3 regions of the Micromonospora echinofusca genome follow, and region 1 is predicted to be linked to each of the others. Evidence: predicted binding sites of a transcription regulator. Region 1 holds the regulator's gene; each other region holds the start of a gene.
The links. Region 1 encodes HrcA, which represses chaperone genes, less so after heat shock. Its sites were predicted from a motif close to GGTTNGCACNCTCNNNNNGAGNGTGCNAACC; they were not measured.
Positions count from the first base shown of each region.

Region 1 (6,805 bases):
GCGTGGTGCCCCTCGGGGCCGCCCAGGGTGAGCTGGTCGGCGGTGGGCAGCGACTCGACCAGGAACAGCGGCGCGGACACGACGATCAGGCTAGCCGCCCCGGCGGACGCCGGGGCGGTCAGGCCGGTCAGGCGTGGCCGTTGAAGGCGTCGCGCATCCGGGAGAAGAAGCCGCCCTGCTTGGTGAGCTCGGCGACCTCCTCGCCCCGGGTCTTGGCGAAGTCGCGCAGCATCTTCTCCTGGTCGGCGTCGAGCTTGGTGGGGGTGCGCACGTCGAGGTGCACGTAGAGGTCGCCCCGGCCGGTGCCGCGCAGGTGCGGCACGCCCCGCGCGCGCAGCCGCATCGTGCTGCCCGGCTGGGTGCCGGCCTTGACGTCGACCGTCTCCTCGCTGTCCAGCGTCTTGATGGTCAGCCGCGTGCCGAGCGCCGCCGCCGTCATCGGCACCGTGACCCGGCAGTGCAGGTCGTCGCCCTTGCGGGAGTAGACGTCGTGCGGCCGCTCGTGGATCTCCACGTAGAGGTCGCCGGCCGTGCCGCCGCCGGGGCCGACCTCGCCCTGCTGGGCGAGCCGGATGCGCATGCCGTCCTCGACACCCGCCGGGATCTTGACGGTCAGCGAACGACGGGTGCGGACCCGGCCGTCGCCTGCGCAGGTCGGGCACGGGTGCGGAATGGTGGTGCCGTAGCCCTGGCAGACCGTGCACGGCCGGGCGGAGACCACCTGACCGAGGAAGGTGCGCTGCACGGACTGCACCTCGCCCCGGCCGGCGCACGCCTCGCAGGTGGCCAGGTGGGTGCCGGCCGCCGTGCCGGCGCCGGAGCAGGTGGTGCAGAGCACGGCGGTGTCGACGGTGATCGGCGCCTCGACGCCGAACGCGGTCTCGTGCAGATCCAGCTCCAGGCGCAGGATCGCGTCGGCGCCGGGCCGGGTCCGGGGTCGGGGACCCCGCGAGCCGCCGGCCGCGCCGCCGAAGAACGCGTCCATGATGTCCTGGAAGCCGACGAACGGCCCGGCGCCGCCGGGGCCGCCCGGGCCACCCGCACCCCCGCCGCCGGGGGCGAGCGGGTCACCGCCCAGGTCGACGATCTGCCGTTTCCGGTCGTCCGAGAGGACCTCGTACGCGGCGTTGATGTCCTTGAACTTCTCCTGGGCCTCCGGATCCGGATTCACGTCCGGGTGGAACTGCCGCGCCAGCTTGCGGTAGGCGCGCTTGATCTCGTCGTCGGAGGCTTCCCGGCTCACCCCGAGAATGCCGTAGTAGTCCCTGGCCACTGCGTTCCGTGTCCTCATGTTCGTCTCGCGTTGCGCCGGTCGGCGGCGGGAGCCGGCCGTCGGCCCTGACTGGTCAGTTCTGGGCCAGCAGCTCGCCCACGTAGCGTGCCACGGCCCGCACCGTGGCGATGGTGCCGGGGTAGTCCATCCGCGTCGGCCCGAGCACACCGAGGCCGCCGACGCTGGTCGTGCCCGGCCCGTAGCCGGTGCTGACCACCGAGGCGGCGCGCAGGTTGTCGATCTCGTTCTCGTCGCCGATCAGCACCCGCGTCGTGCTCGGCTCGGCCTCGCCGATGAGCTTGAGCATGACGACCTCCTCCTCCAGCGCCTCCAGGATGGGGCGCAGGGAACCCTGGAAGTCGAGCAGGCCACCCCGGGTGAGGTTGGCCGTGCCGGCCAGCGCGATCCGCTCCTCGTGCCGCTCGATCAGCGTCTCCAGCAGCACGGTGGAGAGGGTGGTCATGGCCGGGCGCAGGTGCGGCACCGACTCCTCGACCAGGGCCTGCACCAGCGGCGGGGTCTCCGACAGCCGGCTGCCGACCAGCTTCTCGTTGACCAGCCGGCGCAGGTCGGTGACGTCGTCGGCGGGGATCGGGGCGGGCAGCTCGACCAGCCGCTGCTCGACCCGGCCGGTGTCGGCGATCATGACGAGCATCAGCCGGGTGGTGGAGATCGGCACCAGCTCCAGGTGGCGCACCGAGGAACGGGCCAGGCTCGGGTACTGCACGACGGCGACCTGCCGGGTCAGTTGCGCCAGCAGCCGGACGGTGCGGTGCACCACGTCGTCGAGGTCGACGGCGCCGACCAGGAAGCGCTCGATGGCCCGGCGCTCGGCCGGGCTGAGCGGCTTGACCCGGGACAGCCGGTCCACGAATAGCCGGTAGCCCCGGTCGGTGGGCACCCGGCCGGCGCTGGTGTGCGGCTGGCGGATGTAGCCCTCCTCCTCCAGCACGGCCATGTCGTTGCGGACGGTCGCCGGCGAGACCCCCAGCTGGTGTCGTTCGACCAGCGCCTTGCTGCCCACGGGCTCCTGCGTGGCGACGTAGTCCTCGACGATCGCGCGCAGCACGGCGAGCTTGCGGTCGTCGAGACCCATCCTCCCCACCTCCTGTCGCACGTCGGCACCGGCACGCGGGGGGCCGGGCGGGCTGGTTGCTGGCACTCGACTGTAGCGAGTGCCAGTCTACGTCGGCAGGGCCCCCGACGCGATGATCGACCTGGGGCGATCGGTCCGATCGCCGACCGTGCCGGCCCGCCCGCGGGCGCCCGGGACCGGCCATTCGGACATCCCGACCGGTGTCACGCTGGTGCCGCCTTGCCGGCTGCCCCTACCGTGACCTCCATGACCGAACCACCTCGCCCTCCCGGAGCGGGGGACCCCGGCTTCCCGCCGGACCCGACCGCCCCGTCGGGGTTCCCCGGCCCCGCCAGCTCCGACGAACCCACCACTCCACTGTCCGGGGCACCCGGCCCGGGCAGCCATTCTCCGCCCGGTGGCTATCCGCCGCCCACCGGTGACCAGCCGCCGTCGGGCGGCTACCCCCCGCCCGGCGCGTACCCGCCGCCCGGAGACCTTCCCCCACCCGGTGGTCAGTCGCCACCCGGGGCCGGCTATCCGCCGCCCGGTGGCTTCCCGCCGCCCGGGGCCGGGTATCCCGGCGGGGGCGGCTACGGTGCGCCGACGGGCGGCTACGCCAGCAACGACGACAAGAACTGGGCCCTCATCGCCCACTTCGGCGGCGCGGTCGGCGTGATCGTCGGCGGGGGTCTGCTCGGCTGGTTGGCGCCGCTGATCGCGCTGATGGCCCGGGGGCAGCAGTCCCCGACCGCCCGGGCGCACGCCGTCGCGGCGCTGAACTTCCAGCTCACCTGGACGATCGTCGGCGTGCTGAGCTGGGTGGTCACGCTGATCACCTGTGGGGTGCTGTTCTTCGTCCCGATGCTCGTCTGGCTGGTGCCGCTGATCTTCGGCATCATCGGCGGCGTCAAGGCCAACGAGGGCGTGCTCTACCGCTACCCGATGACCTACAGCTTCACCAGGTGACCCGGGTCGGCCGCTCCCCCGGCCGGCCCCGGCACGCGGCTCAGGGCAGCAGGTCACGCACGACGGCGTCGGCGAGCAGCCGGCCGCGCAGGGTCAGCACGGCCCGCCCGGCCGCGTGCGCGTCGGCGGCCAGCAGTCCGGCGCCGAGGGCCCGCGCGGCACCGGCCCGGCCGGTCTCGTCGAGGGCGTCCAGCGGCAGCCCGGAGGCGAGGCGCAGCCGGAGCATGACGTCCTCCATGTGCGCCTCGTCGGCGGTGAGCACCTCGCGGGCCAGGCCGGGCGACCCGCCGCCGGCCAGCCGCTTCGCGTACGTCGTGGGGTGCTTGACGTTCCACCAGCGCACGCCGCCGACGTGGCTGTGCGCGCCCGGGCCGAGGCCCCACCAGTCGGCGCCGGTCCAGTAGAGCAGGTTGTGCCGACACCGGGCCGCCTCGTCGCGGGCCCAGTTCGACACCTCGTACCAGGAGTGACCGGCCGCGCCGAGGGCGGCCTCCGCGGCGAGGTAGCGGTCCGCGGCGACGTCGTCGGAGGGGTACGGCAGCTCGCCGCGCCGCATCCGCGTGGCCAGCCGGGTGCCGTCCTCCACGATCAGGGCGTACGCGCTGACGTGGTCCACCCCGGCGGCGACGACCTGGTCGAGGGAGGCGGCGAAGTCGGCCTCGCTCTCCCCCGGCGTGCCGTAGATCAGGTCCAGGTTGACGTGGTCGAACCCGGCGTCGCGCGCCTCGCGGGCGGCGGCGACGGCCCGGCCGGCGCTGTGCGTACGGTCCAGGATCGCCAGCACGCCGGGGGCGGCGGACTGCATGCCCAGCGAGATCCGGGTGTAGCCGGCGGCCCGCAGCGCCTTGAGCGACTCCGGCGTGACCGACTCGGGGTTGGCCTCGGTGGTCACCTCGGCGTCGGGCGCGAGCCCCCACGTGCGGTCGATGCCGTCGAGGATCCGGGCCAGGTCGTCGGCGGGGAGCAGGGTCGGGGTGCCGCCGCCGACGAACACGGTGTCGACCCGGGGCGGCGGGGCGTCGCCCAGCACCCGGCGGGCCAGCGCCAGCTCGGCCAGCACGGTGTCGGCGTACTCCTCCCGGCTCGCCCCGCCGCCCAGCTCGGCGGAGGTGTACGTGTTGAAGTCGCAGTAGCCGCAGCGGCTGGCGCAGAACGGCACGTGTACGTACACGCCGAAGCCGCGCGCGCCGACGGCACGGGTGGCGGTGGCGGGCAGCGACCCGTCGACGGGGACGGTTTCGCCTTCTGGAAGGACGCCGGGCATGGCCACTAGTGTGCCCTTCCATGACCTCTCCCGACGTGCTCGTACGGGCCGCCACGGCCCGTGGGGTGACCACGCTCACCCTGGACAGTCCGCACAACCGCAACGCGCTCTCCACGCCGCTGATGACCCAGCTGCTGGCCGGCCTCGCCGAGGCGGTCGCCGACGACGCCGTACGCGTGATCGTGCTGGACCACACGGGCCCGGTCTTCTGCTCCGGCGCTGACCTGAAGGAGACCGCCGCCGCGTACGCCAGCGGGACCGTGCCGGCCGGGATGCTCGGCGACGTGCTCGCGGCGGTCTGGGAGTGCCCGAAGCCGGTGGTGGCGAAGGTGGCCGGTCCGGCCCGGGCCGGGGGCCTGGGCCTGATCGCGGCGGCCGACCTGGCGGTCTGCGCGCGGGAGGCGACGTTCGCCTTCACCGAGGTGCGGATCGGGGTGGTCCCGGCGGTGATCTCCGCGACCGTGCTGCCCCGGCTGCACCCCCGCGCGGCGGCCGAGCTCTACCTGACCGGCGACGCCTTCGACGGCCGGCGGGCCGCCGAGATCGGCCTGGTCACCGCCGCCGTGCCGGCGGACGGGCTGGACGCGGCGGTTGCGGGGTACTGCGACTCTCTGGTGCGGGGGGCACCGGGCGCGCTGGCCGGGGCGAAGCAGCTGCTGCGCCGGCCGCCCGCCACGGACCTGCGGACGGAGATCGCCGGGCTGTCCACCCTGTCGACCGGGTACTTCCTGTCGGAGGAGGGACGCGAGGGCGTCCTCGCGTTCCGGGAGAAGCGGCCGGCGCGCTGGGTGCCGACCGACGGCGACACCACGCCGGGCGAGGGGCGGTAGGGCGAGGGCCGCTCCCCGCGCTGGCGGGGTGCGGGGAGCAGCCGGCGACGCGCGGGGTGAGGCCGCGCGGGAAACGGGAACGTCCGGACTCCCGGGCCGACCGGTGGCCGCTGCCACGCCGGACGGTCGGGCGGAACCGGTCGGACGACCCGCAAGGCGCCACGGGGGACGTACGCTTGTCGGACTGTCGATCAGGGGGTGTGGGTGCGTACTCGCGCAGTCGTGGCGGGCGGCGTCGTCCTCGTCGTCCTCGCCGTGGTCGGGATCTGGGTCGTCGTCCGGCAGATGGGCGGGCAGTTGCGCCTTCCCCTGGCCAGCCGGACGTGCACGGTGCAGGCGGACGGCCGGGTGACGCTGGACGCCGACCAGATGGCCAACGCGGCGACGATCGCGGCCATCGGCATCCAGCGCAAGATGCCCGAGCGGGCCGTCGTCGTCGCGCTGGCCACCGCCTACCAGGAGTCCGGCCTGCGCAACCTCGCCGGCGGCGACCGCGACTCGGTCGGGCTGTTCCAGCAGCGCCCGAGCCAGGGTTGGGGCACCCCGGAGCAGATCCGCGACCCCCGTTACGCGGCCGGCAAGTTCTACGCCGGGCTGAAGAAGGTGCGCGGCTGGGAGCGGATGCGGGTCACCGACGCGGCGCAGAAGGTGCAGCGCTCGGCCTTCCCCGAGGCGTACCAGAAGTGGGCGGACGAGTCCGAGGTGCTGACCCGGGCCCTGGTCGGGCACGCCACCGGCGCCGTCGCCTGCACGGTGGGCCGCGACCCGGCGATGCGCGGCGAGGCCGCCGCGATCGCGCTGACCCGCGGGCTGGCGCTGGACTGGGGCCTGGCCGGCGCCAGCACCGCGGCGAGCCTGACGGGCCTGACGGTCCCCGCCGCCGACGAGCGCCGGGGCTGGCGGTACGCGCACTGGCTGGTCTCCCACGCGCAGGACCACGGCGTGAAGCGGGTGCGTTTCGGCGACCTGGAGTGGACGGCCCGCGCGGGCACCTGGAACCGGACCGACGACGCCCCGGCCGACGGTCGGGTGGTCGCGGAGGTCTTCGCCGAGGCGTAGTGGCCCTCGATCTCCTTACCGGCAGTCACCGCGCAAACCGGCATTACGGCTGATAAGCCCCGTCGAATCCCCGACACGCTGCGTGGCGTAACCGCACTGCTCCCCTGGGTCCGCGCTACGGTCGCATATCGGGCCGGGCAGTACCTCGCCGCGGAGCTAGCGCGTTACGATCGGCGGCCTGTGCCAGCAATGGTTTCGCCTCATGGGGAGGGGTACGTCGAGGTGTTCGACTACGGCGACCGGACCGGTTACGAACCGATCAGTGACACCGACCGCAAGGAGTTCCACGAGCAGGGCTTCCTCCTGCTGCGCAACGTGCTGACGGAGGACCACCG
Region 1 covers NZ_LT607733.1:1,007,613-1,014,417, reverse strand. Annotated here, with positions in the region: gene GA0070610_RS04730 (16S rRNA (uracil(1498)-N(3))-methyltransferase) at 1-80, opposite strand, end outside; gene dnaJ (molecular chaperone DnaJ) at 128-1,273, opposite strand; gene hrcA (heat-inducible transcriptional repressor HrcA) at 1,347-2,369, opposite strand; gene GA0070610_RS31645 (DUF4870 domain-containing protein) at 2,616-3,317, shown strand; gene hemW (radical SAM family heme chaperone HemW) at 3,358-4,581, opposite strand; gene GA0070610_RS04705 (enoyl-CoA hydratase-related protein) at 4,602-5,411, shown strand; gene GA0070610_RS04700 (hypothetical protein) at 5,610-6,470, shown strand; gene GA0070610_RS04695 (phytanoyl-CoA dioxygenase family protein) at 6,660-6,805, shown strand, end outside.

Region 2 (6,805 bases), 960 kb from region 1:
GACACCACCCGGCTCGACCACGACGGCCTGGCCGCCGCGCTGGCCGAGGCCCGGGGCCGGGCCGCCGGCTACGACGTCCTGCGTTGGCAGGGAGACACCCCCGAGGAGTACGTCGCCGACATCGCCTACCTGGACGGCCGGCTGATGGCCGACGCGCCCTTGGGCGACGTGGAGTGGGAGCCGGAGCGGATCGACGTCGAGCGGGTCCGTGGCATCGAGCGGGCACTGCGGGTGCGGGGGCGGCGGCGCTACCACACGGCGGCGCGCCACGAAGCGTCCGGCCGGGTGGTCGCCTGGACCCTGCTCGACGTCGGCGCGTCGGCCGACTGGCACGCGTTCCAGCAGATCACCATCGTCGACCCGGAGCACCGCGGTCACCGCCTCGGCCTGCTCACCAAGGTCGAGAACCTGCGCCACCTGCTGGCCCACGAGCCGGCGGTACGCGCGATCGACACCTTCAACGCGGCCGAGAACACCCACATGGTGCGGATCAACGAGCAACTCGGGTTCCGTCCCGTCGACGGTTGGACCGACTGGCAGCTCACCATCTGAGTTGTGACACGCCCCTACTGATCTGAGGGCTTCCTGTTGCATTATGGCGGGCATGACGGAGACCCCGCACCCCCTGTACGACAGGCACGCCGACACCCTCAACCGGGCGCTGACCGCGATCACGGAGCGCGGGTACTGGTCCGCCTACCCCGAGTCGCCCAGCCCCCGGGTCTACGGCGAGACCGCCGCCGCCGACGGCAAGGCCGCCTTCGAGGCGTACCTCGGCGGTGACTTCCCCCTCGACCAGCCGGGCGCGGCCGACCGGGTCGCCACCGAGGCCAGCCCGTTCGGTGTCGAACTGGGCGTCCGCTACCCGCACGCCGGCGCCGACGAGCTGGTCGCCGCCGCCTCCGCCGCCCTGCCCGCCTGGCGCGACGCTGGCCCGCAGGCCCGGGCGGGGGTCTGCCTGGAGATCCTCGACCGGCTGCACAAGCACATCTTCGAGCTGGCCAACGCGGTGCAGTTCACCAGCGGCCAGGCCTTCGTGATGGCGTTCCAGGCCGGCGGCGCGCACGCGCTGGACCGCGCGCTGGAGGCGGTCGCCTACGCGTACGCGGAGATGACCCGGCACCCGGGGACGGCGGGCTGGGAGAAGGCGGCCGGCAAGGGCGACCCGCTGCGGATGAGCAAGACCTTCCACGTGGTGCCCCGTGGCGTGGCGCTGGTGATCGGCTGCAACACCTTCCCGACCTGGAACTCGTACCCGGGGCTGTTCGCCTCGCTGGTGACGGGCAACCCGGTGGTCGTCAAGCCGCACCCGCGCGCGGTGCTGCCGCTGGCGATCACGGTGAAGTACGCCCGGGAGGTGCTCGCCGAGGCCGGCTTCGACCCGAACCTGGTGCTGCTCGCCCCCGAGGCCCCGGGCGAGAAGCTCGCCTCCACGCTGGCCCTGCACCCGGCCGTGAAGATCGTCGACTTCACCGGCTCCACCGAGTACGGCGACTGGCTGGAGGCCAACGCCCGGCAGGCGGCGGTCTACACCGAGAAGGCCGGGCTGAACACGGTGGTGATCGACTCCACCGACGACTTCGCCGGCATGTGCCGCAACCTCGGCTTCACCCTGACCCTCTACAGCGGCCAGATGTGCACCACGTCGCAGAACATCCTCATCCCCTCCGGGGGCATCGAGACCGACCAGGGGCACAAGAGCTTCGACGAGGTGGCGGGCGGGATCGCCGCGGCGGTCGCCAAGATCACCGCCGACCCGGCGCGCGGGGTGGAGCTGACCGGCGCGATCGTCAACGACGGGGTGCTGGAGCGCCTCGACGCGGTCACCAAGGTCGGCGAGGCGGTGCTGGAGTCGCGTACGGTCGAGCACCCGGCCTTCCCCGGCGCGGTGGTCCGCACCCCGACGGTGGTCAGGCTGGCGGCCGACGACACGGCGACCTACTCGCAGGAGTGGTTCGGGCCGATCTCGTTCGCCATCGCCACGGACTCCACGGCGCACAGCCTGGAGATCCTGCGCGCCACGGTCGGCGAGAAGGGCGCGCTCACCGCGGCGGTCTACTCCACCGACGAGGCGGTCCTCGACGCGGCCGAGGCGGCGGCGGTCGAGGTCGGGGTGCACCTGTCCTGCAACCTCACCGGCGGGGTCTTCGTGAACCAGTCGGCGGCCTTCTCCGACTTCCACGGCAGCGGCGCCAACGCGGCGGCCAACTCTGCCCTCACCGACGGCGCCTACGTCGCCAACCGGTTCCGCATCGTGCAGTCCCGCCGGCACGCCTGAGTCGGTCGCGGTTGTCCGGGTCGGCCCCAGACGGGCCGATCCGGACGGCCTCGGGCCGGGCGCCTGGCGGCCCGTCAGGCCGGGCGGCGCATCTGGAGTTCGGTGAGCGCCGGCACGGTGGGGTGCGGGACGCGTACGCCGGTGTCGACGAAGCCCAGCCGCTGGTACGCGCGGTAGGCCCGGTCGTTGCCGACCACGACCTCCAGCATCAGTTCGGGGCGCCCGCAGGCCCGCGACCAGGCCGCCACGGCGTCGACGAGGTCGCCGAGGAGGCCGCTGCCCCGCCAGGCCGGGGTGACGTAGACGGCGTAGACCACGGTCAGCCCCGGTTCCCCGGGGGCCGCCGTGCCGCCGGCGTGCCCGACGAGCCTGCCGCCCGGGTCCGCGACGAACTGCGCGGTGCCCGCCCCGGTGGAGACGGATGCGATCCGGGCCGCGTAGTCCGCGTGCGACCGGGCCGCCGCGTCGGCGAGGGTCTCCAGGAAGGCCAGCGGGGCGTCGGCGAGCATCTCCAGCCGCAGGGCCCGCACCCGGGCGGCGTCGCGCGGTCGGACCCGGAGGATCTTCGCCCGCCGCGCGGGCGGCGACCCGGCGGGCGTGCTCGTCATGACGCATGCCTACCACAGCGATGAACGCCGATGCCGCTCGGTCGAAATTCGCCCGGTTTGTGGTCGTGCGCCGTCGTCACGCTTCGTGTAGCGTGCGATTTCGGTCACCGTTTCAGCGGCCTTCGTCGATCGCCGGGCCGGTGGTCCTCCGGTGCCGGCCTGCCCGGCCTCCGGGGTCGTGGAACGCCGCGCAGAGTGAGGAAGTGCACCGTGGCACAGGGCACCGTGAAATGGTTCAACTCCGAAAAGGGCTACGGCTTCATCGCCGTCGACGGCGGGCAGGACGTCTTCGTCCACTTCTCGGCGATCGAGATGGACGGCTACAAGGCGTTGGACGACGGCCAGCGGGTCGAGTTCGAGATCGCCCAGGGCCAGAAGGGCCCCCAGGCCGAGCGCGTGCGCGTCGTCGCCTGACCCCGGCACTCCTCCCGCCCCCCGCCGGTCGCCCTCTCGGCTCGGCCGTGGGGGGGCCGGGGCGACCCGGCGGCGCGGGGCACCCGTGACCGGCCCGTCCCTCGGGGGCGGGCGTCGGCGCGGTTGCGTCGGCAGGGGAGGATCGTGAGCCGTTCCAGCCATCGCTGAGGAGGGTTCATGTCCGACCTGCCGCCCCAGGCCGCGCCGCCCCCGGGAGACCCCGACCCCTCCGCGCCGCCACCCGGCGGCGCGCCGGCCGGTCCGCCGCCGCAGGGCTGGGTCTTCCCGCCCACCGGCGGATACCCGGTCGGCTCGGGCCCGTACGGCGGGCAGCCGTGGTATCCGGGCGCCCCGGTCGCCTACCCCGGGCAGCCGGGCCACGGGTGGTACCCGCCGGGGCACGGCCTCGACCCGGCCGACCTGCTCGTCACCCCGCCCGGCGCGGGCGTCAACGGCTGGTTCAACCGGTGCGTCGGCGCGGTGCGCCGGGGCTGGCGGCTGCTGCTGCCGATCCTGCTGCTCACCCAGGTGCTGCCGGCCCTCGTGGTGTCGGTGCTCTCGTTGGCCCTCGACCCGACCGCCAAGTGGGAGCAGTCGATGGGCGACGATCCCGCCGCGCTGCCCGACACCTTCGTGACCGACCTGGGCGTCATGCTGTCCGTGGTGCTCGGCAGCGCCCTCGTCTTCGGTTTCGTGCAGAGTCTGGGCTGGGCGGCCGGCACCTGGGTGGTCACCCGGCAGGCGGCCGGTCAGCCGGTCGGCATGGGCGATGCCCTGTCGTACGGGGCGCGCCGGGCCCTGGGCCTCTGGGCCTGGACCCTGCTGATGAGCGTGATCATCGGCCTCGGCCTCTGCCTCTGCTTCATCCCCGGCATCTACTTCGCCTTCGCGCTGAGCATGGCCGGCCCGGTCTACCTGTTCGAGCGGCAGCACCCGATCGGCCGGTCCTTCCGGATGTTCCACGACCGGCTCGGCCTCCTGCTCGGCCGGGTGGCGCTGGTGGCGGCGGCGGTGATCGTCGGCGGCGGCGCGGCGGGCATGGTGGAGGGCATCGGCGCGCTGCCGTTCGGCACCACCCCGATGGACTCGCCCGGCACGGCGGTCGGCGTGATCGTGGTTGCGGTGGTGGGCGCGCTGCTGGCCCTGCCGACCCACCTCGCCCAGCTGGTCGGCCTGGTCGTCACGTACGCCGAGCAACGCGCCCACGAGGGGCCGGTGGACAGCGCGCGGCTGGCCGGCGAACTCGGCTGACCGGGCCCATCGTGCTTGCACTCGGCAGGGGAGAGTGCTAAACAAGTCATTGGCACTCGCATACCGTGAGTGCCAATGGTCGGGGCGGTAGGGCCACGGTCGTAGCGGCGTCCAGACGCGGCTGCGGCACATGGCCGGTCGTCGCGGGCTATCCGGCCCGGCCGAGGAGACGTCGTCGTCGCCAGGTGGCGACGTCCCAAGGTGCGTACACCAGGCGGCCCATCCGGGACACACACTCCGGGTGGCCCGTGAGTGTCCAGGAGGACAACGCCGTATGGCCAAGATGATCGCGTTCGACGAAGAGGCTCGCCGCGGCCTCGAGCGGGGCATGAACCAGCTCGCCGACGCCGTGAAGGTGACGCTCGGCCCCAAGGGCCGCAACGTCGTGCTCGAGAAGAAGTGGGGTGCCCCCACCATCACCAACGATGGTGTGAGCATCGCCAAGGAGATCGAGCTCGAGGACCCCTACGAGAAGATCGGCGCCGAGCTGGTCAAGGAGGTCGCCAAGAAGACCGACGACGTCGCCGGTGACGGCACGACGACGGCGACCGTCCTGGCCCAGGCCCTGGTCCGCGAGGGCCTGCGCAACGTGGCCGCCGGTGCCAACCCGATCGCCCTGAAGCGGGGCATCGAGGCCGCCGTGGCCAGCGTCTCGGAGGAGCTGCTCAAGCTCGCCAAGGACGTCGAGACCAAGGAGCAGATCGCCTCCACCGCCTCCATCTCCGCCGGTGACACCAGCGTCGGCGAGATCATCGCCGAGGCGATGGACAAGGTGGGCAAGGAAGGCGTCATCACCGTCGAGGAGAGCAACACCTTCGGGCTGGAGCTGGAGCTCACCGAGGGTATGCGCTTCGACAAGGGCTACATCTCGGCCTACTTCATGACCGACCCGGAGCGCATGGAGGCCGTCTTCGACGACCCCTACCTCCTGATCGTCAACAGCAAGATCTCGTCGGTGAAGGACCTGCTTCCGATCCTGGAGAAGGTCATGCAGTCGGGCAAGCCGCTGCTGATCATCGCCGAGGACATCGAGGGCGAGGCCCTGGCGACCCTGGTCGTCAACAAGGTCCGGGGCACCTTCAAGTCGGTCGCCGTCAAGGCGCCGGGCTTCGGTGACCGCCGCAAGGCCATGCTCGCCGACATCGCCATCCTCACCGGTGGCCAGGTCATCAGCGAGGAGGTCGGCCTCAAGCTGGACGCCGTCGGCCTCGACATGCTGGGCCGCGCCCGCAAGGTCGTGGTGACCAAGGACGAGACCACCATCGTCGACGGTGCCGGTGACGCGGAGCAGATCCAGGGCCGGGTCAACCAGATCCGGGCCGAGATCGACCGGAGCGACTCCGACTACGACCGCGAGAAGCTGCAGGAGCGGCTGGCCAAGCTGGCCGGCGGCGTCGCGGTGATCAAGGTCGGCGCGGCCACCGAGGTCGAGCTGAAGGAGCGCAAGCACCGCATCGAGGACGCCGTCCGCAACGCGAAGGCCGCCGTCGAGGAGGGCATCGTCCCGGGTGGTGGCGTCGCGCTGGTGCAGGCCGGCAAGACCGCCTTCGACAAGCTGGACCTGGTCGGCGACGAGGCGACCGGTGCGCAGATCGTCAAGATCGCGCTGGACGCCCCGCTGCGGCAGATCGCCGTCAACGCCGGTCTCGAGGGTGGCGTGGTCGTCGAGCACGTTCGCAACCTCAACCCGGGTCACGGCCTCAACGCCGCCAACGGCGAGTACGTCGACCTGCTGGCCGCGGGCATCATCGACCCGGCCAAGGTGACCCGCTCGGCGTTGCAGAACGCCGCGTCGATCGCGGCGCTCTTCCTCACCACCGAGGCCGTCGTGGCGGACAAGCCGGAGAAGACCCCGGCCGCCCCGGCTGGTCCGGGTGGCGGGGACATGGACTTCTGAGTCCAGCTCCAACGCCGGAAGGGGCGGGCCGCGTCAGCGGTCCGCCCCTTCCGCTGTCACGTCGGCAGTGGCCGCTGGTTGCGCCTCTTCTGCGCCCGGTCGTACGGCTGCGGAATCTGCACCGGCTCGTCGACCAGCGTCACCGGCTCGTCGGCCGGCTCGTCGACGCCGGCCATCTCCGCCTGCTGCTCGGCGTCGCCGTAGTCGAGCCGGTCGAACGGCAACGGGCCGGGGCGTTCGTCGTCCGTGGTCATGGCTGCCTCCTCTACCGGAAACGGTAGGGCGCGACGATCACCAATGCGGGCAAATGGCGTTATGGGGGTCTATATCCCGTTCGCCCCGTTGTCAGCCCCGCAG
Region 2 covers NZ_LT607733.1:47,612-54,416, forward strand. Annotated here, with positions in the region: gene GA0070610_RS00240 (GNAT family N-acetyltransferase) at 1-552, shown strand, start outside; gene paaN (phenylacetic acid degradation protein PaaN) at 605-2,278, shown strand; gene GA0070610_RS00250 (GNAT family N-acetyltransferase) at 2,353-2,886, opposite strand; gene GA0070610_RS00255 (cold-shock protein) at 3,097-3,300, shown strand; gene GA0070610_RS00260 (hypothetical protein) at 3,478-4,551, shown strand; gene groL (chaperonin GroEL) at 4,826-6,448, shown strand; gene GA0070610_RS00270 (hypothetical protein) at 6,505-6,702, opposite strand; gene GA0070610_RS00275 (GNAT family N-acetyltransferase) at 6,794-6,805, opposite strand, start outside.
Region 2: a site for HrcA is predicted at 4,599-4,629, ahead of groL (chaperonin GroEL). Genes of this name have one in related genera too.

Region 3 (6,805 bases), 620 kb from region 1:
TGAGCAGCAGGCCGGCGATCGACGCGGCGTTGGTGACCGCGTTGCGGGTCACCTTCACCGGGTCGAGGATGCCGGCCTTCGCCAGGTCGACGTACTCGCCGGTGGCGGCGTCGAGGCCGTGGCCCCACTCCTTGCCGGCGACCTTGTTCACGACGACGTAGCCGTCGTGGCCGGCGTTCTGGGCGATCCAGCGCAGCGGCTCGACCAGCGCCTTGCGCACGATCGAGACGCCGACCTTCTCGTCACCGGTGAAGCCGAGGTCGTCGTCGAGCGCCGGCAGGATCTGCACCAGGGCGGCGCCGCCGCCCGGGACGGTGCCCTCCTCGACCGCGGCCTTGGTGGCGGCGATCGCGTCCTCGATGCGGTGCTTGCGCTCCTTCATCTCGACCTCGGTCGCGGCGCCGACCTTGATGACCGCGATGCCGCCGGAGAGCTTGGCCAGCCGCTCGGCGAGCTTCTCGCGGTCCCAGTCGGAGTCCGAGGCCTCGATCTCCTTGCGGATCTGCGCGACCCGGTCGGCGACCTCGCTGGACTTGCCGCCACCGTCGACGACCGTCGTGTTCTCCTTGTCGACCACGACGCGCCGGGCGGTGCCGAGCACCTCCAGGCCCACCTGGTCGAGCTTGTAGCCCAGCTCGGGCGCGACCAGCTCGGCGCCGGTGAGGATCGCCATGTCCTGGAGCATCGCCTTGCGCCGGTCACCGAAGCCGGGGGCCTTGACCGCGCAGACCTTGAGGGTCTTGCGGATCGAGTTGACCACCAGCGTCGACAGCGCCTGGCCGTCGACGTCCTCGGCGACGATCAGCAGCGGCTTGCTGTTCTGGAGGACCTTCTCCAGCAGCGGCAGCAGCTCCTCGATCGCCGAGATCTTCTGGGTCGTGATCAGGATGTACGGGTCCTCCAGGACCGACTCCTGCGACTCCATGTCGGTGACGAAGTTCGGCGAGATGAAGCCCTTGTCGAACTGGAGACCCTCGGTCACGTCCAGCTCGGTGTGCAGGGCGGAGCCCTCCTCGACGGTGATGACACCGTCGCGGCCGACCTTCTCCATCGCCTCGGCGATCAGCTCGCCGATCGTGGCGTCCTGCGCGGAGATCGTCGCGACGTGCGCGATCGACTCCTTGTCGGCGACGTCGACCGCGCGGCCGAGCAGCGCCTCGGAGACCTTGGCGGCCGCCGCGTCGATGCCCCGCTTGAGGCCGGCCGGGTTGGCGCCGGCCGTGACGTTGCGCAGGCCCTCGCGGACCATCGCCTGGGCCAGCACGGTGGCGGTGGTGGTCCCGTCGCCGGCGACGTCGTTGGTCTTGGTCGCCACCTCCTTGACCAGCTGCGCACCGAGGTTCTCGTAGGGGTTGGTGAGCTCGATCTCCTTGGCGATGGTCACGCCGTCGTTGGTGATCGTGGGCACACCGAACTTCTTGTCCAGGACGACGTTGCGCCCGCGCGGGCCGAGGGTGACCTTGACCGCGTCCGCGAGGGCGTTGACACCGTGCTCGAGCAGGTGCCGGGCGTCGTCCGAGAAGCTCAGGATCTTCGCCATGAATGTCCCTTCGAAGCGACGTCGCCCCGGCCCGGCGAGCCGGACCGGGGCGACGACACTGATCGGTTGCTTACTTCTCGATGACCGCGAGGACGTCGCGGGCGGAGAGCACCAGGTACTCCTCGCCGGCGTACTTGACCTCGGTGCCGCCGTACTTCGAGTAGAGGACGGTGTCGCCGACCTTCACGTCGACCGGCACGCGGTTGCCCTTGTCGTCGATCCGGCCCGGGCCGACAGCGAGGACGGTGCCCTCCTGCGGCTTCTCCTTGGCGGTGTCGGGGATCACGATGCCGGAGGCGGTGGTGGTCTCGGCCTCGTTCGCCTGGACCACGATGCGGTCCTCGAGCGGCTTGATCGCAACCTTGGTCGCGGTAGTCACGGGCATACCCTCCTGGGGTACTGGTTTCGTTACCGGTCGGCGAGCCGACCGGCGTCAATCTGCCACATGCCACCGGGCGGGGCCGTCGTCGCGGGTGCCGGTCCGCCTGGCGTTCAGCGCCCGGGCCACGAGGCCCGGAAGCTGGCACCCTCAGGGCGAGAGTGCTAATCGCAGGTTATTCCTCGGCTAGCACTCCGTCAAGGAGAGTGCCAACCCGCCGACCGGCGCGTCGGGTCCGACGACCACAATGACCGGGTGGATCTCGACCAGCTCGCCGCCCTGCGTACGCCCGAGGGGTCGGCCGCGCTCGACGCCGCCGCGCGGGTGGCCGGCGGCGACCCGTTGACCGCGGCGGCCGCGCTCCGCTCGGCCGGGCTGCCGGCCGGGCTGGCGTCGGCCGCGCTCACCCAGGCCGAGCTGCGGCGCCGGGCGGTCGGCAAGTTCGGGCCAGCCGCCGCGCGCATGTTCCTCACCCGGCCCGGGCTGGAGCAGGCGACCCGGGGGGTCGTCGCGGCGCGGCGGGCCGACCGGTTGCGGGCCGCCGGGGTGCGCACCCTCGCCGACCTCGGCTGCGGCCTCGGCACGGACGCGCTCGCCGCCGCCCGCGCCGGCATCCGGGTGTACGGCGTGGAGGCCGACCCGGTGACCGCCGCGATGGCCGCCGCGAACGCCGAGGCAACCGGGCTGGCCGAGCTGTTCACCGTGGAGTGCGGCGACGCCACCGCGTTCGACGTCGGCCGGGTCGACGGGGTGTTCTGCGACCCGGCGCGCCGCAGGGCGGGCACCGGACGGCGGATCTTCGACCCCAACGCCTACTCCCCGCCCTGGGACTTCGTGGTCGGGCTGGCCGAGCGGGTGCCGTACACGGTCGTGAAGGTGGCCCCCGGCATCGACCACGCGCTCGTCCCGGCGGGCGCCGAGGCCGAGTGGGTGAGCGTCGACGGCGACCTGGTCGAGGCGGCCCTGTGGTGCGGCGAGCTGGCGCGGGTCCCCCGCCGGGCCACCGTGCTGCGCGGCAGGGCAGGGCTTCCGGCCGACGCCCCCGGCGTGGCGGCGGAGGCCTCCGGTCGACCGACCGGCCCCGACGGCTGCCACCAGCTGACCGGCTCCGGCGTCACCGAGGCCGCCGTCGGCCCGCCGCGCCGCTTCCTGTACGACCCGGACCCGGCGGTCGTCCGCGCGCACCTGGTCGCGGAACTGGCGGACGTCCTGGGCGCGACGCTGGCCGACCCGAGCATCGCCTACCTCTACGCGGACGCCCCGACGCCGACGCCGTTCGCCCGCTGCCTGGAGGTCACCGACGTGCTGCCGTTCTCGCTCAAGCGGCTGCGGTCGCTGCTGCGGGAGCGTCAGGTCGGGCGGGTGGAGATCCTCAAGCGCGGGTCGGCGCTGGAGCCGGAGAAGCTCCGGCGGGACCTGCGGCTGGCCGGGGACGAGCCGGCCAGCCTGGTGCTGACCCGGGTCGCCGGGGCGCCGACGGTGCTCGTCTGCCGCCCGGTCGGATAGCGCGCGGCCGGGGCCGGCGCGGGTGTCGACCGCCCGGCCGTTTCGGCTCGCGGGTCGGGCGACCGCGGGTTAGCTTGACCGTCATGGCGGGACAGGGCACTCCGGCGACCGCGCTGCTGACGAAGCGGAAGGTGCCGCACAGCACCCATCCGTACGACGTCTCGCCGGACGCGCCCCACTACGGCGCGCTGGTCGCGGCGGCGCTGGGGGTGCCGCCGGAGCGGGTGTTCAAGTCGCTGGTCGCCGAGGTCGACGGCGCGCTGACGGTGGCGGTCGTGCCGGTCACGGGCGAGCTGGACCTCAAGGCGCTCGCCGCGGCCGTCGGCGGCAAGCGGGCCGCCATGGCCGACCGGGCGGTGGCCGAACGGGCCACCGGCTACGTACGCGGCGGGATCAGCCCGCTCGGGCAACGGCGGCGGCTGCCCACCGTGCTCGACTCGTCGGCGCTCGACCATCCCACCGTCTACGTCTCGGCGGGCCGGCGCGGGCTCCAGCTCCAGCTCGCCCCGCAGGATCTGGTGGCGCTCACCGGGGCGGTCACGGCCCCGCTGGCCGCCCACTGAGCTGCGCCGCTCCGGCGCGCGCCGGGAGAGCGCTCCCCGGTCGACGTCGGCCGGGTCTCAGGGACGTTGCTGAATTGTTACTGCCGACAACAAACTCGCGACCTCGGTGGTCTTGTGCCCACGGCGCGACGCGGAATACGTTGCCGGACACAACAAAACAACATCGTCCCCCACCCCCGAAAGGACCCTGCAGATGCGCAAGGGCTTCCTCACCTTCGCCGCCGTGGGCCTGCTGGCCACCGGCGGCCTGGCCGCCTGCGGCGACGACTCCGGCTCCGACGCCGGCGGCTCCTCCGAGAAGAAGCCGAAGATCGGCGTGATCCTTCCGGACAGCAAGTCCTCCGCCCGCTGGGAGGGCGCCGACCGCAAGTTCCTGGAGGAGGCGTTCAAGGCCGCCGGCGTCGACTACGACATCCAGAACGCCCAGGGCGACAAGACGGCGTTCCAGACCATCGCCGACCAGATGATCACCAACGGCGTGACCGCCCTGATGATCGTCAACCTGGACTCCGGCACCGGCAAGGCCGTGCTCGACAAGGCCAAGTCCCAGGGTGTGGCCACGATCGACTACGACCGGCTCACGCTGGGCGGCTCGGCCACCTACTACGTCAGCTTCGACAACGAGGCCGTCGGCAAGCTCCAGGGCGAGGGCCTGAGCAAGTGCCTGACCGACAAGGGCGTCAAGAACCCGGTCGTGGCGTACCTCAACGGCTCGCCGACCGACAACAACGCCACCCTGTTCAAGAACGGGTACGACTCGGTGCTCAAGCCGAAGTTCGACTCGAAGGAGTACACCAAGGGCCCGGACCAGAACGTGCCGGAGTGGGACAACACCCAGGCCGCCACCATCTTCGAGCAGATGCTGACCCAGACCGGTGGCAAGATCGACGGCGTGCTCGCCGCCAACGACGGCCTCGGCAACGCGGCCATCTCGGTGCTGAAGAAGAACAAGCTCAACGGCAAGGTCCCGGTGACCGGCCAGGACGCCACCCCGCAGGGCCTGCAGAACATCCTCGCCGGCGACCAGTGCATGACCGTCTACAAGGCGATCAAGGAGGAGGCGAAGGCCGCCTCGGACCTGGCCATCGCGGTGGCCAAGGGTGAGAAGAAGGAGACCGCCCAGACGGTCAAGGACCCGGAGGGCGGCCGGGACGTCCCGGCGGTGCTGCTGACCCCGAAGCTGATCTTCAAGGAGAACGTCAAGGACGTCATCGCCGACGGCTTCGTCACCAAGGACGAGGTCTGCGCCGGGGCGTACGCCAAGCTCTGCGCCGACGCCGGCATCAGCTGACCCGTAACCGATTCCACGCGCACGCCGCCCGGCACGGACCCTGTGCCGGGCGGCGGTTCGCGCCGGACGGGATCCGAGACCTCCCCTCCACCTGAAGGAGCCCCCGTGTCCGCAACCCCCCTGCTGGAACTACGCGGGATCGACAAGAGCTTCGGTCCCGTCCAGGTCCTGCGCGACGTCGCCTTCTCCGCCCACCCGGGCGAGGTGACCGCGCTGGTCGGCGACAACGGCGCCGGCAAGTCGACCCTCGTCAAGTGCATCAGCGGCATCTACCCCACCGACGCCGGCGAGTTCCACTTCGACGGCCGGCCCGTGGGCATCAACAGCCCCCGCGACGCCGCGGCGCTCGGCATCGAGGTCGTCTACCAGGACCTCGCGCTCTGCGACAACCTCGACATCGTGCAGAACATGTTCCTCGGCCGGGAGAAGCGCAGCGGCATCGTGCTCGACGAGCCGACCATGGAGCAGATGGCCGCCGACACCCTCGCCGGGCTCAGCGTACGGACCGTGAAGTCGCTGCGGCAGCACGTCTCCAGCCTCTCCGGCGGCCAGCGCCAGACCGTCGCGATCGCCAAGGCCGTGCTCTGGAACAGCAGGCTCGTCATCCTCGACGAGCCGACCGCCGCGCTCGGCGTCGCGCAGACCGCCCAGGTGCTCGAACTGGTCCGCCGGCTCGCCGACAACGGCCTGGCCGTGGTGCTCATCTCGCACAACATGAACGACGTCTTCGCCGTCTCCGACCGGATCGCCGCGCTCTACCTCGGCCAGATGGTCGCCCAGGTGAAGACCACCGACATCACCCACTCGCAGGTCGTCGAGCTGATCACCGCCGGCCGCTCCGGCGGGCTCGGGCTCGCCGCCGAGCCGGCCAACGGCGGCAACGGGCACGGCGCGGAGCCGGCCGACAGCAACCCAGGAGGCGTCCGATGACCACCACCGTCGTGCACAAGGACGGCCCGGCGGCCGCCACACCGCCGCCCACCCTCGGCAGCCACGCCCGCAACTACGTCAGCCGGGTACGCGGCGGCGACATCGGTGCGCTGCCCGCCGTACTCGGCCTGGTCGTGCTCTGCACGGTCTTCTCGATCATGCGGCCGTCCTTCCTCACCGCCGGCAACTTCGCCAACCTGTTCACCCAGGGCGCCGCGGTCACGCTGATCGCGATGGGGCTGGTCTTCGTCCTGCTGCTCGGCGAGATCGACCTCTCCGCCGGCTTCGCCAGCGGCGTCTGCGCCGCCATCCTCGCCAACGTCGTCACCGTGCTCGGCTACCCGTGGTACGTGGCCGTGCTCGCCGCCCTCGTCACCGGCGTGGCGATCGGCACCACCCTGGGCTTCCTGGTGGCGAAGATCGGCATCCCGTCCTTCGTGGTGACCCTCGCCGGGTTCCTCGCCTTCCAGGGCATCGTGCTGATGCTCATGGAGGAGGGCACCAACATCTCGGTCCGCGACGAGGTGCTGGTGGCCATCGCCAACCGCAACCTCCCGCCCGTCCTGGGCTGGCTGCTGGCCGCCGTGGCGGTCGCC
Region 3 covers NZ_LT607733.1:388,438-395,242, reverse strand. Annotated here, with positions in the region: gene groL (chaperonin GroEL) at 1-1,540, opposite strand, end outside; gene groES (co-chaperone GroES) at 1,611-1,925, opposite strand; gene GA0070610_RS01930 (class I SAM-dependent methyltransferase) at 2,175-3,425, shown strand; gene ybaK (Cys-tRNA(Pro) deacylase) at 3,509-3,988, shown strand; gene GA0070610_RS01920 (sugar ABC transporter substrate-binding protein) at 4,182-5,279, shown strand; gene GA0070610_RS01915 (ATP-binding cassette domain-containing protein) at 5,385-6,209, shown strand; gene GA0070610_RS01910 (sugar ABC transporter permease) at 6,206-6,805, shown strand, end outside.
Region 3: a site for HrcA is predicted at 2,059-2,089, ahead of groES (co-chaperone GroES). Genes of this name have one in related genera too.